Regions from separate parts of the Rhizobium sp. 01T437 genome, predicted to be linked through region 2. Evidence: riboswitches for the same ligand, from Rfam matches in the RefSeq annotation. Region 2 holds a riboswitch; each other region holds the start of a gene.
The links. A riboswitch is a leader RNA that binds a small molecule or an ion and turns the genes downstream of it on or off. The one in region 2 is predicted to bind cobalamin.

Region 1 (5,247 bases), on a different contig from region 2:
AGGGCGGTGACGTCGTGGCCGAGATCGTGGATCAGGCGCGTTACCTCGCCGGTGCCGCAGGCAAGTTCCAGCACGCGTTTCGGCTCAGGGCCGAGGGCATCCCGGATCGGCTTCTGCCAGGCATCGGCCTCCGGGCCGGGGGCGATCTTGTGGCCGAAGGCAAGGTCGAAGGTTTCGGAGCGTTTCGACCAGTAGTCGCGGATTTCTTCCTTCAGATCGAAATTTGACCCATCCATGCCTTAACCCATCCGATACTGGATATGTGTGCGGCCGTGCACGGCCGATCTTTCGATATGGGCGCGCACGCCGAAGACGCGCGCGATCAGATCTTCGGTCAGCACTTCCTCGGGCGTGCCTGCGGCCACGACTTTGCCCTTCTCCAGCACGGCCAGGTGATCGCAGAACATCGCCGCCAGATTGAGATCGTGGAGTGCGATGATGGAGGTGAGGCCGAGTCTGGCGACCAGCGCCAGGATATCGAGCTGATGCTGGATATCGAGATGGTTGGTCGGCTCGTCGAGCAAGAGTTCACTCGGTGTCTGGGCGAGGGCTCTCGCGATATGCACGCGCTGGCGTTCGCCGCCTGACAGTGTCTGCCACAGCTGGCCGGCGCGTTCGCTCATGTCGACGCGGGCGAGTGCTTCCGCAACGGCGGCATCGTCATCGGGTCCCCAGGAGGCGATGAGGCCACGATGCGGCGTGCGGCCGAGGCGCACGATATCGCGCACGGTGAGCTGCGTATCCGTGGTCGATTGTTGCTCGACGAAGGCGATGCGGCGGGCGAGTGCTGCGCGCGAGAGGCCGGAGACATCATCGTCGCCGAGACGGATGATGCCGGTTTTGACCTGCCGCAGCCGGCAGATGAGGCGCAGCAGGCTCGATTTGCCGGAGCCGTTCGGCCCGAGCAGGCCGAGCACCTTGCCCTTTTCGACCGATATGCTGATGCCGTTGACGATGACGGTATTGCCGGCGGCATAGGTGACCTTGTCGACTGATATGCTCATGCGCTTCTCCGCACGCGATAGAGGATGATGGCGAAGGCCGGTGCGCCGAAGAGCGCGGTGACGACGCCGATCGGCAGGATCTGCTGTGGGATGATGATGCGCGAGACGATGTCGGCGCCGACCATGAAGATCGCCCCGCCGAGCGCTGTCGCCGGCAGCAGGCGGCCATGTGCGGGGCCGACGAGGAAACGGGCGGCATGGGGAATGACGAGGCCGACGAAGCCGATGGAACCAATCATGCTGACCACGCCTGCCGTCATCGCCGCGGTGACGCCGAGCAGGGTGAACTGCACGCGGCGCACGGCGATGCCGAGGGAGGCTGCGGCATCCGTGCCGAAGGCGAAGGCATCGAGGGCGCGCACATGGGCCAGGCAGACGACGAAGCCGATGAGTGCGACCGGCACGGAGAGATAGACATCCGGCCAGCGTACGCCGGAAAGCGAGCCGAGCAGCCAGAAGAGCACGCCGCGCGCCTGTTCGGCATTGGCCGAGGTCGTGACGATATAGGAGGTCAGCGCATTGAAGAGCTGCGAGCCCGCCACGCCGCAGAGAATGATGCGCTCACTGGTGCCGCCCGCACCGGCCGCCAGAATGCCGACCAGAAGAAAGGCGATCACGGCGCCGATGAAGGCGCCGCCGGAGAGGCTGAGCACGCCAGAACCGAGGCCCAGGATCATGACGCAGACGGCGCCGGTGGAGGCACCGGCGGAAATGCCGAGCACATAGGGTTCGGCGAGCGGATTGCGCAGCAGCGCCTGCAGCACCGTGCCGCAAAGCGCCAGCGACGCGCCGGCGCTCGCCGCCACCAGCGCGCGGCTGAGGCGGTAATCCCAGATGATGCCCTGATGGATGCGGCTGAGCTCGAATGCCGTGCCGAACAGGCGGTTGGAGACCGCCTTTGCCGTGGTGGCGAGCGGGATCGATATCTCGCCGATCGAGACGGCAAGGCTGACCATCAGCCCGAGCAGGAGGAAGGCGGCGATGGTGAGCGCGGCAAGCGCCCACCATTTCCTCTGTGGCAAGGCAGCCTGGCTCACTGCGCCAGACCGGAGGCAGCGATGCCCTTTGCCAGGATTTCGATACCGTCGATCGTTCGGATCGTCGGGTTCATCGACTGCGCGTCCATCATGATGAAGCGCCTGTTCTTGACGGCATCGAGCTCCTTGGTGACAGGATCATTTTCCAGGAAATCCACCTTCACCTTCGGGTCGTCTGCGGCATAGCGGCGGCGGTCCATGGTGGCGATGACGATGACGGCGGGATTGGCCTGCGCAATCGTTTCCCAGCCGACGAGGGGCCATTCTTCCTCAGTCGTCACGACGTTCTTGGCGCCGAGCGTCTTCAGGATATAGGCCGGCGCGCTGTTCTTGCCGGCGATGAAGGCATCGCCCTTGACCTCCTTGCTGGAGAACCAGAAGACGACAGGCAGGTTCTTGGCGGCAGCACCTGAAACGGAGGCGACGGCTGCGGCCCCGCGCTTCTTCAGGTCGGCGATCAGCGCATCGCCTCGGTCCTTCACGTCGAAGATCTCGGAGAGTTCGGCAATTTCCTGATAGATCAGGTCCATCGTGAACAGCTCCCTGCGCACGCCGTCGCCGCCATCGGTGTTGATCTTGGCGACGCAATCGGCAGGCGCGACATAGGTGTTGATGCCGAGATCCCCAAATTGCTCGCGCTTGCCGACGGAGCCTTGCGTGCCGACATGCCATTCGAATTCGGCGGCCACCAGATCGGGCTCGGCACCGACGACGGATTCGAAGCTCGGATCGTTGTCGGCCAGCCGTTTGATCTTGCTGTTGGCCTCGGCATATTGCGGCAGGACCGGGCCGACCCAGACGGCCGTTCCGGCGATCTTGTCGGCAAGGCCGAGCGAGAAGAGCACTTCGGTCATGCCCTGGCCGATCGAAACGATCTTGGCCGGCGCCTTTTCGAAAGTGACCTGCTGGCCGCAATTGCTGAGGGTAAGGGGATATTGGGTGGCGGCGAAGGCGGGTGCTGCAAGGCCGGCCAAGCAAAAGCCGGCGAGCCCGAGCGCAAGGGAAAAGCCTGATACTATCTGGCGCATTGGAAACTCTCGATCGGAAGGAAAAGGGCTAGCGGACGCCGGCGCGCGCAGATGCGGGAGCCAAGCGTGGAGGGAGGGCTAGCGGCGGGTGGTCCAATCGGGACGGATCGCGTGCGGCAAGCGGCAGGAAATAAGGTCAATCATATCTGCTCCTTGTCCAGGCATCCCCGCCCGGCTGATTGGATCGTGATTGACGGCAGGTCTCCTGACTCGCGGATGTCAGCCGGTCATCTGCCTTCCCGCGCTTTCGCGCAGTGGCACTTGGAGTGACCAGCTCGCCGGTGATTTCCGGGAATGAACGACGAGGCATTCATTCCTGACATAACCGGCAATCCGCTTACAGTTGCGGGGGCAGCCACGGTCTTGGTCCCTTTTGGGTCGTCCGCACCGTGTTCCCTATTAATCCCCTCGAAGTTCTCCTCGGGGAACCGTCTCCTCGACTTAGGACGCCGCCATAGGCGACGTCAAGCGCGTCAGCGAGAACTATTGTTTGCGATGGGAGGGCGTCGGTTCCGCAAATCCGGAATGACAGAGATTTTACCTCATGCTAATGTAGAATACACTGATTGGTGGAGGAGCAACCATGAGTATTTTCGACGGTTTAGGCGGCGTTCTTTCTGATGTGCTTGCCGGCAGGCAAGTCGATTACGTCGCGGTTGCAACCAGATTATTCGACAATGCCGGCGGTCTGCAGGGCATTGTTTCCCAGCTCAATTCGGCGGGGCTCGGTCAGCAGGTTTCATCCTGGATCGGCACCGGCCACAATCTCCCGGTATCGGCAGAACAGATCGAGGCAGCCTTGTCCTCCGATCAGCTGCGCGACCTTGCTGCCAAGTTCGGCGTCAATACCGACGAGGTATCCAAGCTGCTCGCCGAGCATCTGCCGCAAGCGGTCGATGCAGCAACGCCCAATGGGACCGTTTCTTAAGCCTGGAAGATGCGGGGCCACGAAGATGCGCGGCCCCGATGACGTGCGTGCCTTGACTGCCCCCAACCGAGGATATCCCATGATTGCGAGATTGCTTGTGCCCGCTTCCGCCGGAGCGTTGATTGCCGCCGCCTTCTTCGTTTCTCCGGCCTCCGCGCTGACCATGAAGGAATGCAGCGCCAAATATCAGACGGCCAAGGCCGATGGTTCGGCCAAGGACATGAAGTGGAACGATTTCCGGGCGAAATTCTGCGGCGCGGATGCAGCCGCCGAAGATGCCGCCGATGACAAGGCAGTGGCCGCAACCACGGACAAGGAGCCCGCAAAGCCGACGGTCAAGGCACCCAAGGGTGTGACCATGCCGAAGGCGATCGACAAGAAATACGCCAGCGAGACGCCCGCCAAGGGCCGGCTGCATACCTGCGTCGACAGCTATCATGCCAACAAGGATGCCGGCACGCTCAACGATCTGAAATGGATCCAGAAGGGCGGCGGTTACTGGAGCCTGTGCAACACGGCGCTGAAGGCCGGTGGCTGAGACGCAGGCTGGCGGGTGGCGGCCGATGATTATTGCGGCACCGCCTCCGCCATTTCTTCGCGATCCTGCAGGATGCGGTCGAGCAGGCCCCATTCCAGGGCCTCCTGCGCCGTCATGAAGCGATCGCGATCCATGGCCGTCTCGAACTCGTCATAGGATCGGCCGCAATGTTCGGCGTAGAGCCGCGTCATGAGTTGTTTCGTCTTCCTGATTTCCTCGGCATGGATCAGCATGTCGGACGCCTGGCCCTGGAAGCCGCCGAGGGGCTGGTGGATGAGGATGCTGGCATTCGGAAGGGCATACCGCTCTCCCGGCTGGCCGGCCATCAGCAGGAAGGAGCCCATCGAGCGGGCCGTTCCCATGCAAAGCGTGTGCACCGGCGCGCGGATGAAACGCATCGTGTCGTACATGGCAAAACCGCTGGTCACGACGCCGCCCGGTGAATTGATGTAGAGATTGATCGGCTTCTTGGGATTTTCGGCTTCGAGGAACAGAAGCTGGGCGCAGACAAGGGCGGAGACCGTATCGTTGATCTCGCCGTTCAGAAAGATGATCCGCTCGCGCAGGAGACGGGAATAGATATCGAAGGATCGTTCCCCTCGTGAGGATTGCTCGACGACCATAGGGACGAGTTGCATCGCTTCGCGCATCGGCGAACTCCAATCGTTTGGGACTGTGACGGGTAAGGCTTGCCGCGTCAGGCGGCGAGCAT
Region 2 (5,247 bases):
CCGCCGGCACCTGCCGCAGCCGCGCCCAGTTGGCGGCAAGCGATGCCACATAGTTCATGCGCCCGGCATCCGGCTCGCTGGAAACGATGTTGGCCTCGACCGCAGCGTCGTAGCGCGCCGCTGATTTGAAGGAGACGGCGCGCGACAGCACCCGGCCATCCACCTCCGGCAGCGCGACATTCATGCCGAGATCACGCGCCGACAATCCCTGCGGCGAAGCGGCCCAGGCCTCTCGCGACGAAGCGGAGAAGATTGCCTGCAGCACGATCGCGTCGTTAGCCTCCAGCACCGTCGGCTCGCGATCGGCGCCGGGTGCGGAGACGGCAAAGCCTGTCGTGTTGATGACGACCTCGGGCTTCAATTCGGCGAAGATGGATTCGAGAATGCCCTTGGAGACAGGATCCTTAAGGCTGTAGGCGAACACCGGCAACGGGCGCAGGCCTTGCTGCTGGAGGGCTTCGATCAAGGCTTCGACGGGCTTGGTTTCGCCGCTCTGCACGAGGGCGCGGTAGAAGGCGATGGCGACAGTAGGTGGCGTCCCCTGCCGGACGCGAACTTCGGCTTTGGCAAGCCGCCGCCACTCCTCAACCCCGACAAGCCCCCGCCCCGGCCACCAGATCCCCGCCTTCATCAGCGGCGCGGCTGGCGCCGGCTTCTCCACCCCCGAGAGCATGGCCGAGGCATAGGCAAGAAAGCCCCGCGCATTGGCGTCGCCGCCCTCGATCAGATAGGCCCACAGCGCATTCAGATCCTCAAGCGACACATTGGAAAACGGCGTCAGCCCCGCATCCGGCCGCGCATCCCCCGGCAGGACCGCAATCAGCGCCCCGTTACGAGCGGCAACCGCATGCAGCGCCTCCAGCGCATAGTTGAAATAGCTCGCCCCACCCAGCGCCCGCACGATGATCAGCTTCGCATGTCGTGCCGTGCGCTGGACGTAGGTATCGACCGACATCGGATGCTTCAGGCTCATCAGGCTCGCAAGCCTGAGCGTATGCCCGCCCGCCCCGCCGGAATGAGCCGCAGCGATCGCCGCAAGCTCGGTGTCGGCGGCCGAGAGGAACAGGATATCGCCCGGCGACTGGCCGAGGTCGATGGCCTCGTCCCCGTCGCTGATTGTTCCCTGTTGGGCCAGAAGTAGATGCATCGAAACCCCTTAGACCAGTGCCACGATCGCCTTGCGCACCGCGTCCTGATCCATCTCGTGCAGGCCGATGACGACAAGGCGCGTGCTGCGGGCTTCGCCCGATGCCCAGGCGCGGTCGAAATACTGGTCGATGCGGCTGCCCACGGCCTGCAGCTGCAGGCGCATCGGCTTGCCGGAGACATCGATGAAGCCCTTGAGGCGCAGCACATCATGCTCGGCGATAATGCCCTTCAGCTTCTCGACGAAACCTGATGTATCGGCGATAGCGCCGAGCTCGACGACGAAACTGTCGAATTCGTCGTGATCGTGCGAAGTACCATCCTCATGCTCCAGCTCGTGATGGGACTTGCGGTTGACGATATCGTCTTCCGTGCCGATGCCGAGGCCGAGCAGCACGCTTGCGGGCACCTCGCCATTCCTGGCCTCGATCATCACAGGCTTGCGGGCGATGCGCGAGGCGACTTCGCTCTTCACGCGACCGAGGCCGTCGGCATCAATGAGATCGGTCTTGTTGAGCACGATGAGATCGGCGCAGGTCAGCTGGTCCTCGAAGAGCTCCTCGATCGGGCTTTCATGATCGAGCGATTCATCCTCGACGCGGCGTGCATGGACAGCATCATGGTCATCGGCAAAACGACCTGCGGCAACAGCGGCGCTATCGACCACGGTGATCACGCCGTCAACGGTGACTTCGCTTCTGATGTCCTGCCAGTTGAAAGCGGCGACCAACGGCTGCGGCAAGGCAAGGCCCGAGGTTTCGATGACGATATGATCAGGGCGCTGCTCGCGCTCCAGGAGCTTGGTCATGGTCGGAATGAAATCGTCGGCCACCGTGCAGCAGATGCAGCCGTTGGTGAGCTCGATAATATCGTCCTCGGTGCAGTTCTCCGCCCCGCAGCCCTTCAGCACATCGCCATCAACGCCGAGATCGCCGAACTCGTTGATGATGAGCGCAATCTTCTTGCCGCCGGCATTGGTGAGCAGGTTGCGGATCATTGTCGTCTTGCCCGCACCGAGGAAGCCGGTGATGACGGTTGCGGGGATTTTCTGCTGCATGGATTTAACCCTTCATTTTCAGCGGCAGACCTGCCGCGATAAAATACACGTCGTCGGCCGAAGCCGCGATCATCTGGTGCAGCCGGCCGGCATGGTCGCGAAACTCCCGCGCCATGCGGTTCTCAGGCACGATGCCGAGGCCGACTTCATTGGAAACGATGACGAGCCGCGCCTTTGCCTGCGGTAGAAAGGCGGCAAGGGCGGCGGACTGGGCGGCGATATCGCGGCCCTCCATCATCAGGTTGGTGAGCCACAGCGTCAGGCAATCGACGAGGATCGCCCTATCCGCGCCATCGATGGCCGCAAGGCGCTCGGTGAGATCGAGCGGCTCTTCATGCGTGGTCCAGGAGGGGCCGCGGTCGGCCTTGTGCTGGTCGATGCGCGCCTGCATTTCATCGTCCCAGGCGCGGCCTGTGGCGATGTAGTGGCGGTCAAGGCCGCTTGTGGTGACGAGGTTTTCGGCGAAGCGGGATTTGCCCGAGCGGGCGCCGCCGAGGACGAAGGTGGCTCCGGTCATGACAACGCCGCCCTCGGAGGAAGGACGCGAAGCCCCTTACCTCCCTCATTCCTGTGCTTGTCACAGAAATCCAGTGCGCCCCAGTCCTGGGGCGCGGAACGCTCACTCAACGACGGCGTAGATTCATTCACTGCGCGGACGCGCCGTGGCTGGATTCCTGTGACAAGCACAGGAATGAGGGAGGAGAGGAAAGTGCGCGCCGGAACTACATCACCAGCAGGCGCCAGACGCATCCCACCAGGAGGTACCGAACCGACACCTTTCACACGCACCACCAGAGGCAGCGCTGAATCAAATCCTTCAGCCAAGACAACCTCCGTGCTGGCAGCGGGCAAACGGCCCAGTATGGGCATTATGCCCGGCACGGATGGCAGGTCTCCTGGCTCGCAGTTGTCGGACGCGACAGGGGCAGACCGTTTCCGGTCGCCCCTGGTCGTGCCAGCGGATCTGCCTCGCCTTCCCGGCTGCGTCTCGTGAAAAGGCGGACGATTCGTAGAAATAGAGGCGTCCTGCCCCGGCTGATCACGATGCATTCCAGTGGCTTTTCCGGCACTTCTTCCGCCTTGCCCGCTTGCATAATGCAAGACCGTCGGCGCAGCAGTCGAAATACCGGACGGAAGACCCTGACTGCTCTACAGTCGCGGGGTCGGCTGTGATGAAGGCGCCCGGCTTGGGTCCGCCCCGTCACATTCCCTTTTCATCCGGAAGGCGTAAGGCCGATCCGGAACCATCCATTATGTCAATTCATGGTTAGGCTTCCGCCCCGGGCATGTCAATCGGCGCACTGGGCGCACACAGAGCTCATCTCGACTTACACTACCGATATTATCGTCTTTAATCAAAGGTTTACGTCACAAAAACTTTACGGCCCAGTCGGTATTTTGCCGCAATTGCCGCTCATGCGGATGCCGGCTCCGCCCTTGACCCCCACTCCTGCCGCCTAGTTTCCCCATGATGCTCTCCCGAATGGATATTCGCCGCCTCGGCCCTCTCGGCACCGTCTTTGATCCGGGACGCCTGCGCACGCTCATCCGCCACAGCGAAATGGGCATGGTCTTTGCCGGCGCGCTCGTCGGTATCGCCTCGGGGCTTGCGGTCACCGCCATGAGCTATGTCTCGGAAGAGATGCACAGGCTGATCTTCGGTATAGACGGCACGACGAGGCTCAGTGCCTCGCAAATCGACAGCAAGTTCTTGCTGATGACCGCCCCGGTTGCCGGCGGCATGCTGCTCGGCCTGTTGATCTTCATTCTCGCCAGATGGCGCAAGAAGCCGATGGTCGACCCGATCGAGGCCAATGCCCTGCATGGCGGCCGCCTGTCGCTGACGGACAGCATCCTCGTCGCCATCCAGAATCTCGTGTCCAACGGTTTCGGCGCATCCGTCGGTCTGGAGGCCGGCTATACGCAGCTTGCGGCCGGCATCGCCTCGAAATTCGGCCTGAAGCTGCAGCTGCGCCGCTCCGACATGCGCGTCCTCGTCGGCTGCGGCGCGGCCGGCGCCATCGCCGCCGCCTTCAATGCACCGCTGACGGGCGCCTTCTATGCCTTCGAGCTGATCATCGGCACCTACACCATCGTCTCGCTGACGCCTGTCGTCGTTGCCGCCCTCGTCGCCACACTGGTCGCCCGGCTGCTCTCCGGCAGCGATTTCATCATCGATGTCGGCAGCTTCGGCGCTGTCCAGCCCGCCGATTACGTGCCGGCGATCGCCCTCGGCGCCTTCTGCGCCGGCATCGGCATCCTCATCATGCAGGGCGTCTCCTTCGTCGAGGAACTGGCGCGCAAAAGCTCCATCGCATTGCCCTTCCGCCCGGCGCTCGGCGGCCTCGTCGTCGGCCTGCTGGCGCTGGTCTCGCCACAGGTCCTCGCCGCCGGTCACGGCGCGCTGCATCTCAACCTCGCCCATGAAATCACCATTCCCGCGCTGATCGGCCTCTTCCTTCTGAAGTCGGTGGCATCGGCCATTTCGATCGGGTCCGGCTTCAGAGGCGGCCTGTTCTTCGCCTCACTCTTCATGGGTGCCCTGCTCGGCAAGCTATTCGCCTATTCCGCCCCCTATTTCGCCGATGCGACGCTGACACCCGTGATCTATGCCGTGGTCGGCATGAGTTCGCTCGCCGTCGCCGTCATCGGCGGGCCGCTGACCATGACCTTCCTGGCGCTGGAGATCACCGGCGACTTTCCGATTACCGTTCTGGTGCTCGCCGCCGTCATTACCTCGTCTCTCGTGGTGCGCACCACCTTCGGCTACTCCTTCGCCACATGGCGCTTTCACCTGCGCGGCGAAAGCATCCGCAGCGCCCATGATGTCGGCTGGATCCGCAACCTGACCGTCGACAAGCTGATGCGATCAGACGTGAAGACCGCAAAACTTGGAATGACGATGGACGAGTTCAAGGAGGCCTTCCCCATCGGCTCGACACAGCGCGTCATCCTCGTCGATGACGGCGACAAATATGCCGGTCTCGTGCTCGTGCCGGAAATCTATGCCAACCCCACCAGCGCGCAGGACGAAGCCCAGCAGC
Region 3 (5,247 bases), on a different contig from region 2:
CCGTGGACGAGCACGTCCAGGCCGATCTCCTCCTGCCAGCGGATCGCCGCTTCGGTCTCCTTTTTCAGGAAGGCATCGTAGTCCGCCTCGCTGATCGTGCCCTTGGCGAAAGCGGAGCGGGACTTTCGAACATCTGATGTCTGCGGGAAGGAGCCGATCGTCGTCGTCGGGAACAGCGGCAGGCGAAGCTTACGCTCCTGCAGTCCGGTCCGCTCGGCAAAATCGCTGCTGCGTGTCTTCATCGCCTCGTCGATCGCGGCAACCCGCTGTCTGACCTTCAGATCATGTACGCGCGTAGATGCGGCGCGCGATGCAACGGCCCGCGAGGCTGCCGCAATCACCTGAGAGGCCTTGCCGGCATCGCCGAGCGCTGCGAGCTCATCGAGCTTCTGGGCAGCGAAGGCGAGCCATGATTTCAGCTCACCATCCAGCCCGCTCTCCAGTTCCAAATCGATCGGCACGTGCAGCAACGAACAGGACGGCGCGATCTGTAGCCGGTCCGCACCAAAGTGCTCGACAAGCGGCTCGATCCTTTTCCGGATCGCCACAAGGTCTGCCTTCCAGATATTGCGCCCGTCAATGACGCCAAGCGAAAATGTCAGATCGCTGGGTGTCTTGAGAAGGGCATCGATCTGCTGTGAAGCGCGAACGAGATCGACATGCAGGCCGGCAACCGGCAGCGAGAGCGCCGTCGGCAGATTGTCGCCGATCTCGCCGAAATAGGTGGCGAGCATGATCTTCAGGTCGGGCACCAATTCATGCAGCGCACGGTAGGTATGCTGCAGTGCTGCCTGCTCTTCCTGTGAAAGATCGAGCCCGAAGCAAGGTTCGTCGATCTGCACCCAGTCGGCACCGGCTGCACGAAGTTCTGCCAGTACTTTTGCATAAACAGGTAACAAGCGTGCAAGCAGGTCGAGCGGCGCAAAACCTTCTTCGCTTCCCTTGGCGAGTTTCAGGAAGGTGACCGGACCCAGGATGACTGGCCGGGTGTCGATGCCAAGTGTCTTGGCCTCGATGAAGGCATCAAGTGGCTTGTTCGCCGTCAGGGCGAAGGTCTGATCCGGGCCGAGTTCCGGCACCATGTAGTGGTAGTTCGTGTCGAACCATTTTGTCATTTCCAGCGCCGGCACGCCATGCCCGTGATGGTGCTGATGGCCGCAATCGGCATGCGCCTCTTCGCCGGTGGAGCCGCGCGCCATCGCGAAATAGGTGTCGAGAGAAACTTGCCCGCCCTTCCAGCCATAGGCGGCGGGAATGGCACCGACCATGACCGCCGTATCGAGCACATGGTCGTAAAATGAGAAATCGTTGGAAGGGATGATATCGATCCCCTTCTGCTTCTGCAGGAGCCAGCTTTCCGCCCGCAGCCGCTTGCCGACATCGAGAAGCGCGCCGGCATCGGATTTGCCGGCCCAGTAACTTTCCAATGCGAATTTGAGTTCGCGATGCTTTCCGATCCTGGGAAAGCCGAGATTTGCAGTCTTGATAGTCATTTTCCTTACCCCGAAGGTTATGGGCAAGGCTGCGGCACGACGCATCGACGAGATCCGGCCATGGGAATGCCGTCTCGCGCAAAGCGGCACACCGGGACACCCCGCCCGTGGACGTTATCTATCGCGGCAGGTCTCCTGGCTTGCGGGTCATCGACATCGTCCAGTCTTCCCGGGCGTCTTCCCAGTGACGTCGAAGGACGGTGTCTCTCCGCTTACAGTTGCGGGGGCAGCTTCGGTCTTGGCAATGGCCGCACCGAATTCCCTCTTAGCTTGGGATCAACAGATCCCAAGAACCAACGATGGGGCAAGCATGCACCTGCCGCATCGCAACGTCAAGATGATATAAAGAAATCTTTATGTCTTTATCTGAAGAAGCCGAAGCGCATTCATCGTCACCAGCACGGTCGCACCCGTATCGGCGAGGATCGCCGGCCACAGGCCGGTAATGCCGATGATGGTGGTGACCAGGAACACGGCCTTCAGCCCGAGCGCGATGGTGATGTTCTGGAAGATATTGCGCATCGTCCGCTTCGAAAGGTCGATCATCCGGGCTACGTCGCCGACACGCCCATGAAGCACAGCCGCATCCGCCGTTTCCAGCGCCACGTCGGTGCCTCCACCCATGGCGATGCCGACATCGGCAGCGGCAAGTGCCGGCGCGTCATTAATGCCGTCACCCACCTTGGCAACGAACAGACCTTCCTTCTTCAGTTCGCCAACAATGCGCTGTTTGTCCTGCGGCAGGAGTTCGCCGCGCCAGTCGATGCCGAGATCGCCGGCAACGGCTGCCGCCGTGCGCTTGTTGTCGCCGGTCAGCATGATGGCGCGCACGCCCGCTGCCTTCAGCGTTGCAAGCCCGCTCTTTGCGTCTTCACGAGGCTCGTCGCGCATAGCAATGAGACCGGCAGCGACACCATTGACGAGCAGTACCGAGACGCTCTTGCCCGCGCCGTTCAGCACCGCGACCTGTTCGTCCTGTTCCGCATTCAGCGCCCCGCGCTCGCGCGCAGCCGGCGGTGACAGGAGATCGAGCGTCTCCCCACCCACCTTGCCGGTCATGCCCTTGCCGGGCAGCGCTTCGACTTCGAAAGCTGGCGGCACGGGTACGCCATCGGCCTTGGCGCGATTAAGGATCGCAAGCGCCAGCGGATGGCTGGAGCCTTGCTCCAGAACAGCAGCGCGCGAAAGCACTTCTGCCTCGGTGCGTCCATAGGAAATGACATCGGTGACTTGCGGCTTGCCCTCGGTCAACGTGCCGGTCTTGTCGAAGGCAACGGCCGTCACCTTACCGAGCGATTCCAAAACCGCTCCGCCCTTCATCAGCAGACCGCGGCGCGCACCCGCCGAAAGCGAGGCGGCAATCGCCGCCGGCGTGGAAATGACCAGCGCACAGGGGCAGCCGATCAGCAGGATTGCGAGACCCTTGTAGACCCATTCGCCCCATGCCCCGCCCATCAGCAGCGGCGGCAAAACGGCGACCAGAGCCGCCACGACGACGACACCAGGCGTATAGTAGCGGGAGAAGCGGTCGATGAAACGCTCCGTCGGCGCCTTCGATTCCTGTGCCTCCTCCACCAGCTTGACGACGCGGGCAATCGTATTGTCCTCGGCAGCGGCCGTGACACGCACACGCAATGCGGCATCGCCATTGACCGTGCCGGCGAAAACCGTCTCGCCTGCCCCCTTACGCACCGGCGTGCTTTCGCCCGTCACCGGCGCCTCATCGATAGCGCTCTCACCAGAAACAATTGTACCGTCGGCGGAAATCCGGTCTCCCGGCCGCACGAGAATGACGGAACCGACGGAAAGCGTCTCGGCCGGTACTTCCTTCACCTCGCCACCCGTCTCGAGCAGAGCGTTCTTCGGCACCAGCGTCGTCAGTGACTGGATGCTGGCGCGCGCCTTGCCGGCAGCCACTCCTTCCAGCAACTCGCCGACGAGGAACAGGAAGACGACCGTCGCCGCCTCTTCGCCAGCATTGATGATGACGGCGCCGACAGCGGCAATCGTCATCAGCATTTCGATCGAAAAGGGCGTGCCGGAAAGTGCGGCCATCACCGCACGGCGCGCGATCGGCACCAGCCCGACCAGCATGGCAACGATGAAGGCATAGGAAGCGATCGATGGCACCAGATGGCCGAGCACATAGGCGGCAACGAGTGCGAGGCCGGAAAGGATCGTCAACCGGCCCTTCTTGCTCTGCCACCAGGGACCGGTCATCGGCCCATGATCATGGCCGTGCAGCCCCTCGACCTCCTCGGCGCCGTGCGAATGATCGAGACCGGAATGATCATGACCAGCATGATCGTGATGGTCGTGATCATGATGCTCATGCCCATGGTGATTATGGTCGTGATGCGCATGATCATGGCCGGTCTTGCTCTCGCGAGCAGGTGCGTTGCCCGTGAGCGGAGCAACCGAATAGCCGAGGCCGGTCACCCTCTTCTCGATCGCTTTGAGATCGCTGCTGCCATCGTGGCGCACCGTCATCGTACCTGCTGTCACCGACACGGAGACGTCTTCGACTCCGAGCACGCGCCTGACGGCCGTATCGATTTTCGTTGCGCAGGCGGCGCAATCCATGCCGCCAACCCGGTACCGTGCCTGTGCTGCTTCGCTCATGATTTCGATCCTTGCTTGTAAGCAGTATCGTTCCTACATCCTCTAGCGACTAGAGGTGCAAGAGGAAAATCATGAAAAAGATCACCATCGGTGAGGCTGCCCGCCAGAGCGGCGTCAAGGTCCCGACGATCCGCTATTATGAGGGCATCGGCCTGCTGTCGGCGCCGAGCCGCAGCGAGGGCAATCAGCGCTCCTACGAACCATCAGACCTCAACCGCCTCGCCTTCATCCACCACGCCCGCGAACTCGGCTTCGAGATCGATGCAATCCGCACATTGCTGCAGCTGCAGGACGACCCTTACCAGTCCTGCGCATCCGCCGATGCCATCGCCAAGGCTCGCCTGATCGAGGTTGAACAGCGCATCCGCAGCCTCAACGCCCTGAAGGCCGAGCTGGAACAGATGGTCGAAGGCTGTGGCCATGGCCGCGTCGATCAATGCCGGGTCATCGAGGTGTTGGCCGATCACGGCAAGTGCGTGCATCCGCATCATTAGAGCGCCGTGCGCCCGTTCGGACGCACAAAGGACGCTCTACTCTTTGAATCGACGCATCGGGCTTTCCGAAAATCGAATCCGATTTTCGGGCCGATGCCGTAGGGCTTGCGCTCGTTGACCGCCCGCGCCAAGAAGGCGCTATGAAACAAAAGACAATCGCGATCATCGGCGGTGGCCCCGCCGGCCTTTCGGCAGCCGAAGTTTTGTCGGCAAGCGGTCATGCCGTTTCCGTCTATGACGCGATGCCGACCTTCGCCCGCAAATTCCTGCTCGCCGGCAAGTCCGGCCTCAACATCACCCATTCCGAAGACTACGAGCGCTTCGCTACCCGCTTTGGCGGTGCCAATCCCCATCTGCGCTCCGCCCTCGACGCCTTCACCCCGGCCGATATCCGCGCCTGGGCGGCCGGCCTTGGCACCGAGACCTTCGTCGGCTCCTCCGGCCGGGTCTTTCCCGAGGTCATGAAAGCCTCGCCGTTGCTGCGCGCCTGGCTCGCCCGTCTGGAAGCCCGCGGCGTCAGCTTCTTCACCCGCCACCGATGGATCGGCTTTGCAGAAGGCGGCCATGTTTTCGAAACACCCGACAGCAGCAAGACCATTTCCTGCGACGCAACACTGCTCGCACTCGGCGGTGCCAGC
Region 4 (5,247 bases), on a different contig from region 2:
CTGCTTGCCTATACGCTGCCGACGCTCGTCGTACCGCCGCTCGCCGAACGGCTCATGCTGCGCTACCGGCCGGGCATCATCATTCCCGGCGGCCTTTTTGCCATCGGGCTAGGCTTCCTGCTGATGAAGTCAGGCAGTGCTGCCGCCGCGCCAAGCTGGCTGACGATGCTGCCCGGCGCGCTGCTTGCCGGCATCGGGCTTGGCTTCACCAACACTCCGGTCACCAATACCACGACAGGCGCCGTCTCCAGCGATCGCGCCGGCATGGCCTCCGGCATCGACATGAGCGCCCGGATGATCTCACTCGCCATCAACATCGCCGTCATGGGCTTCATCCTGTTCAGCGGCGTGCTCTCCCATCTCAAGAGCACCTTGCCAACCTCGACGGATGCCGGCGACCTGCGCCTGCTCGCCGAACGGATCTCCGCCGGCAACATCGCCTCCCTGCCAGACATTCCGGCCGGGACGGTGCATGATGCGCTGGTCGCTGGCTTCGGTGGCGTCATGCTCTATGGCGCGATCGGCGTCTGGCTTCTCGCCGCCGCAAGCTTCCTCGTCTTCGCCCATTGGAAGACACCGGCCTGTGCCAAGGATTGCGGCACCCAGCCGGCAGAATGATGCACACCCGCGCCGGCTCAGACCGGCGCGGCCTCGTTTTCCACATGCCCCCAGCCGTTATGGAAAACCAGCTCTTCCAGCGCCATCCGCTGCCGCCAGCCTTTGACTGCCAGTTCCGGCTTATCATAGAGCCGGTCGACGAAGCCGGCGCAGAGCCAGGCGACGACCTCGATATGATCGGGAATGCCGAGGATCTCCTTCAGGTCACCCTCGCGAAAAATGCTGACCCAGCCGATGCCCACCCCTTCGGCTCGTGCCGCAAGCCACAGGTTCTGGATGGCGCAGACGGTGGAATAGCTGTCCATGCGCGGATTATGGGTGCGACCCAGCACCACGCTGCCGCTGCGGGTCGGATCGCAGGTCACGCAGATGCCGAGCGGCGCCTGGACGATGCCTTCGAGCTTCAGCGAACGATACTTTTCCTGCCGTTCGCCGTCGAACATGCGGGCCGCTTCCTCATTCGCCCTAAGGAAGGCATCGCGTACCCGCGCCCTCACCTCGACGCTCTTCACCAGAATGAAATTCCACGGCTGCATGAAGCCGACCGAGGGCGCGTGATGGGCCGCCGTCAAAAGCCGCGTCACCAGATCATCCGGCAAGGGATCGGGCAGGAACTGGCTGCGCACGTCGCGCCGCGTCATGATCGCGTGATAGACGGCCTCGCGTTCGGCCGCAGAAAAGCTGGATGCCGGGCAAACGGCATCATCAATGGGTCGCATCGTCAAATCCCCAACAACGCAACCGCCCGCCGTCCGCGCGGGTTGGGTCTATCTTGCCAGGCCGGTCTTCTGACTTGGCGTCATCCGCTTCCGCTGCCTTCCCGGCCTTGCGGCCAGTGGCATTCTATGCGGCAAGCGTCGGCCTTACAGCGTTGGGCACGTTCCGGTCTTGCACCGGATTCCCGATTCTCCCGCTTGGAAAGCGGGCACCTGACGGGCGATCTATGGCGCGGAAACGGCATGGCGGCAAGCTGCATGCGACATTCATTTCGTGGACAGGCTGAAAATGCTGGCCTAGAACGAAGCCCGAATCCGACCGACGCCGTTGGCGCCGTATTTTTTCTCATTGCCTTCCGGTTGCCCGTGTCCCGCCTAACGCCGATGATCCTTGCGGTCGCTCTGTTCATGGAACAGATGGATTCGACCGTGATCGCCACCAGCCTGCCGGCGATTGCCGCCGATATCGGCACCTCGCCGATTGCACTGAAGCTTGCGGTAACAAGCTACCTCGTGGCGCTGGCGATCTTCATTCCGATCAGCGGCTGGATGTCGGATCGCTTCGGCGCCCGCAACATTTTCCGCCTGGCGATAGCAGTCTTCATGATCGGCTCCGTCGCCTGCGCCTTCTCCAACTCCATCGCCGCCTTCGTCATTTCCCGCCTCATCCAGGGCGCCGGCGGCTCGATGATGACGCCGGTCGGGCGATTGCTGCTCGTGCGCGGAACGCCACGTCACCAGCTGGTGAATGCCATGGCATGGCTTACCATTCCGGCGCTGATTGGCCCGATCATGGGCCCGCCGATCGGCGGCTTCCTGACCACCTATCTCAGCTGGCACTGGATCTTCTGGATCAACGTGCCGATTGGCATTATCGGCATCATCCTCGTCAGCCGTTTCCTTCCGGCCGTCGAGCCGCGCAGCCCGAAGCCGATGGATTTTCCAGGATTCTTCCTGTCGGGCATCGGCTTTGCCGGTTTCGTGTTCGGCCTGTCGGTCATCAGCCTGCCCGCCGTTCCGGTCATTTACGGCTATATCACCGTCGCTGTCGGCGTCCTCTCCGGCGTCCTCTATTTCGTGCATGCCAAGCGCACGCCGCACCCGCTGCTCGATCCCAAGATGTTCCGCTATCCGATGTTCCGGGCGGCGATTCTCGGCGCCTCGAATTTCCGTATGGGCCTCGGCGCGCTGCCCTTCCTGATGCCGCTGATGCTGCAGCTCGGCTTCGGCCTGACGCCGCTGCAGTCAGGCTCGATTACCTTCATCAGCGCACTCGGCTCCATGGGCTCGAAATTCGCTGCGACCCGCACCTATAATGCTTTCGGCTTCCGCAACGTCATTGCGCTGACGACCTTCCTCGCCGCAATCTTCCTCGGCGTGAACGGCTTCTTCACCGCCGAAACGCCGATGTACATCATCATGGCTTGTCTTCTCGTTGGCGGTCTCCTTCGCTCCATGGCCTTTTCAGGCGTCAACGCCATGGCCTTCGGCGATGTGGACGAGGCAGACAGCAGCCAGGCGACGGCGATCAACGCGGTGGCACAGCGCATCTCCATGGCCATGGGCGTCGCGGTCGCCGGCACGATCCTGGAAATCTCCTCGAGCTTCCATGGCGGCAAGCTGCTGGTGTCGGACTTCCATATCGCCTTCTTCATCGTCGCGGCGATATCGGCCCTTGCCTGCATCACCTTCCTGCGCCTGCCCGCCAATGCCGGCGAGGAACTGACGACGCGCCGCCGCAAGAACAGGCATGCCGAGCCGGCAGAGCCGGAAGAGGCCCAGGGACAGGCATTGGCGGAAAGCCGATAAATCTTCACGGACCTGTCATTTTTCCTCACAGATTCCGCGTGACAATTCCGATCGGCATAGCTACATAAACGCCATGTCGATCTCGTCCGTTTACGCATCGCGATTTTATTCGTACCGCTGCTTCCAGCGGATGCGGGTCTGTGCGTAACCAAAACTAACGCGACGACAACCCGAACAGCCGCTAGTCAACCTGGCGGCTTTTTTGTTCCGCACGGTATGACCAAACAGGAGAGCATACCGTGACTGACACTATTGATGATCTTCGCATCGTCGAGATCACCCCGCTGACCAAGCCTGCCGATATCCTTTCGGAAATCCCGCGTGACCGCGCGGTGACCGAGACCGTGACCAGCACCCGCGACACGATCCATAACATCCTCACGGGTCAGGACGACCGCCAGCTCGTCATCATCGGCCCCTGCTCGATCCACGATCCGGCAGCCGCCCGCGAATACGCATCCCGCCTTGTCGAGCAGCGACGACGCCTGTCCGGCGATCTCGAAATCGTCATGCGCGTCTATTTCGAAAAGCCCCGCACCACCGTCGGCTGGAAGGGCCTGATGAACGACCCGCATCTCGATGGCAGCTACCGGATCGAGGAAGGCCTGCGCCTCGCGCGCCGCCTGCTGCTCGACATCAACGCCATGGGCCTGCCGGCGGGCTGCGAATTCCTCGACACGATCACGCCGCAATACATTGCAGATCTCGTCAGCTACGGCGCCATCGGTGCGCGCACGACCGAAAGCCAGATCCACCGCCAGCTCGCCTCGGGTCTCTCCTGCCCGATCGGCTTCAAGAACGGCACGGACGGCGGCGCGCGCATCGCGCTCGATGCGATCATGGCGGCCTCCCAGCCGCACCATTTCCCGGCTGTCACCAAGGATGGACAGGCAGCGATTGCCTCCACCCGCGGCAACGAGGACTGCCACATCATCCTGCGCGGCGGCAAGCGTCCGAATTATGAGGCGGCCGATGTGCAGGCCGTCATCGCCGAAGCCGTCAAGCTCGGCGTCGACCCACGCATGCTGATCGATGCCAGCCACGCCAACAGTGGCAAGGATCCGATGAACCAGCCGAAGGTCGTCCACGACGTCGCCGGCCAGATCGTCGCCGGCAACCACCATATCAAGGGCATGATGATCGAGAGCAACCTCGTCGCCGGCCGCCAGGATCTCGTTCCCGGCAAGCCGCTGGTCTACGGCCAGTCCATCACCGACGGCTGCATCGGCTGGGATACGTCCGTAGAGGTGCTCGAGGATCTCGCCAAGGCCGTCCGCGACCGCCGCAAGGCAGCTGTCGCAGCCTGATGCATGTCGCTCAGAACCACGCAGCGGTTTTGGGTAAGGCATACATGGATTAGAAAGCTGAAGCGCGTTGCCTGACGCCCGTTGGCGCGACGCGCTTCAAACCATTTCTATCGATCGCGTTTCAGGAATGTTTCAGCGTATACGTCGAATATCTTCGCCAGTATGCGAAGGAAGATTTCATCATCACGAATATCTAGGTTGGTAATTTTCCACTCTGCTGTGATCGATTCCAATTTGCGTCTGGATGCCTCGCAGTTTTCGGAATCTGCGGAAGAGAAGAACTTTATATCGATGAAGCAATAGTAGAATTCTCGCTGATTTTGCTCGGTGAGAATGATGGCGCCCCCGAGGCTCTCCGGTGTAATCGTTTCAGACGCGGCTTCAGCGACGGTAGACGAAGGCCCGATGCAGAGAGCGAGCGCCAAGGCTCGGACATTTACGGCCCTTCTGACATGCAAAAACATCGTCACCTCGCATCGATTCCGCCAGAAAATCGAATCCGATTTACGGGACTATGCCCCGGCTACGGGAAAATACCGCACATAGGCGAATTCGTCGCCTTCGGGCGACCAGTTTGGCACGTTGATCGTGCCCTGCCCGCCGAAGAGCTCGAACAGCTCTGTCAGGTTGCCGCCGTCCATGTCCATCATCCTGAGACGCACATTGAGATCGCGCGGATGGTCGAAAACGTCAGGGTCGTAGGAGAGGATCAGCACTTTGTCATTGTTGGGCGACGGATGGGCAAACCAGTTGCCGTAATTGTCCGACGTCACCTGTTCGAGACCCGTGCCATCGGG

Region 1: linked by a shared signal. The riboswitch ahead of AC1DM5_RS32800 (ABC transporter substrate-binding protein) and the one ahead of cobU (bifunctional adenosylcobinamide kinase/adenosylcobinamide-phosphate guanylyltransferase) in region 2 are both predicted to bind cobalamin.
Region 3: linked by a shared signal. The riboswitch ahead of metE (5-methyltetrahydropteroyltriglutamate--homocysteine S-methyltransferase) and the one ahead of cobU (bifunctional adenosylcobinamide kinase/adenosylcobinamide-phosphate guanylyltransferase) in region 2 are both predicted to bind cobalamin.
Region 4: linked by a shared signal. The riboswitch ahead of bluB (5,6-dimethylbenzimidazole synthase) and the one ahead of cobU (bifunctional adenosylcobinamide kinase/adenosylcobinamide-phosphate guanylyltransferase) in region 2 are both predicted to bind cobalamin.

The regions. Positions count from the first base shown of each region.
Region 1 is NZ_JBFTPM010000029.1:12,630-17,876, reverse strand. It holds gene AC1DM5_RS32815 (class I SAM-dependent methyltransferase) at 1-236, opposite strand, end outside; gene AC1DM5_RS32810 (ABC transporter ATP-binding protein) at 240-1,004, opposite strand; gene AC1DM5_RS32805 (FecCD family ABC transporter permease) at 1,001-2,041, opposite strand; gene AC1DM5_RS32800 (ABC transporter substrate-binding protein) at 2,038-3,069, opposite strand; cobalamin riboswitch at 3,248-3,516, opposite strand; gene AC1DM5_RS32795 (YidB family protein) at 3,653-3,997, shown strand; gene AC1DM5_RS32790 (hypothetical protein) at 4,077-4,535, shown strand; gene AC1DM5_RS32785 (ATP-dependent Clp protease proteolytic subunit) at 4,565-5,185, opposite strand; gene AC1DM5_RS32780 (SRPBCC family protein) at 5,233-5,247, opposite strand, start outside.
Region 2 is NZ_JBFTPM010000007.1:230,851-236,097, reverse strand. It holds gene cobN (cobaltochelatase subunit CobN) at 1-1,147, opposite strand, end outside; gene cobW (cobalamin biosynthesis protein CobW) at 1,157-2,203, opposite strand; gene cobU (bifunctional adenosylcobinamide kinase/adenosylcobinamide-phosphate guanylyltransferase) at 2,208-2,720, opposite strand; cobalamin riboswitch at 3,073-3,467, opposite strand; gene AC1DM5_RS17115 (chloride channel protein) at 3,675-5,247, shown strand, end outside.
Region 3 is NZ_JBFTPM010000004.1:420,573-425,819, forward strand. It holds gene metE (5-methyltetrahydropteroyltriglutamate--homocysteine S-methyltransferase) at 1-1,493, opposite strand, end outside; cobalamin riboswitch at 1,602-1,807, opposite strand; gene AC1DM5_RS10585 (heavy metal translocating P-type ATPase) at 1,848-4,115, opposite strand; gene AC1DM5_RS10590 (MerR family transcriptional regulator) at 4,187-4,609, shown strand; gene AC1DM5_RS10595 (TIGR03862 family flavoprotein) at 4,750-5,247, shown strand, end outside.
Region 4 is NZ_JBFTPM010000001.1:282,196-287,442, reverse strand. It holds gene AC1DM5_RS01555 (MFS transporter) at 1-618, shown strand, start outside; gene bluB (5,6-dimethylbenzimidazole synthase) at 636-1,337, opposite strand; cobalamin riboswitch at 1,380-1,566, opposite strand; gene AC1DM5_RS01545 (MFS transporter) at 1,719-3,143, shown strand; gene AC1DM5_RS01540 (3-deoxy-7-phosphoheptulonate synthase) at 3,383-4,450, shown strand; gene AC1DM5_RS01535 (hypothetical protein) at 4,558-4,914, opposite strand; gene AC1DM5_RS01530 (TolB family protein) at 4,963-5,247, opposite strand, start outside.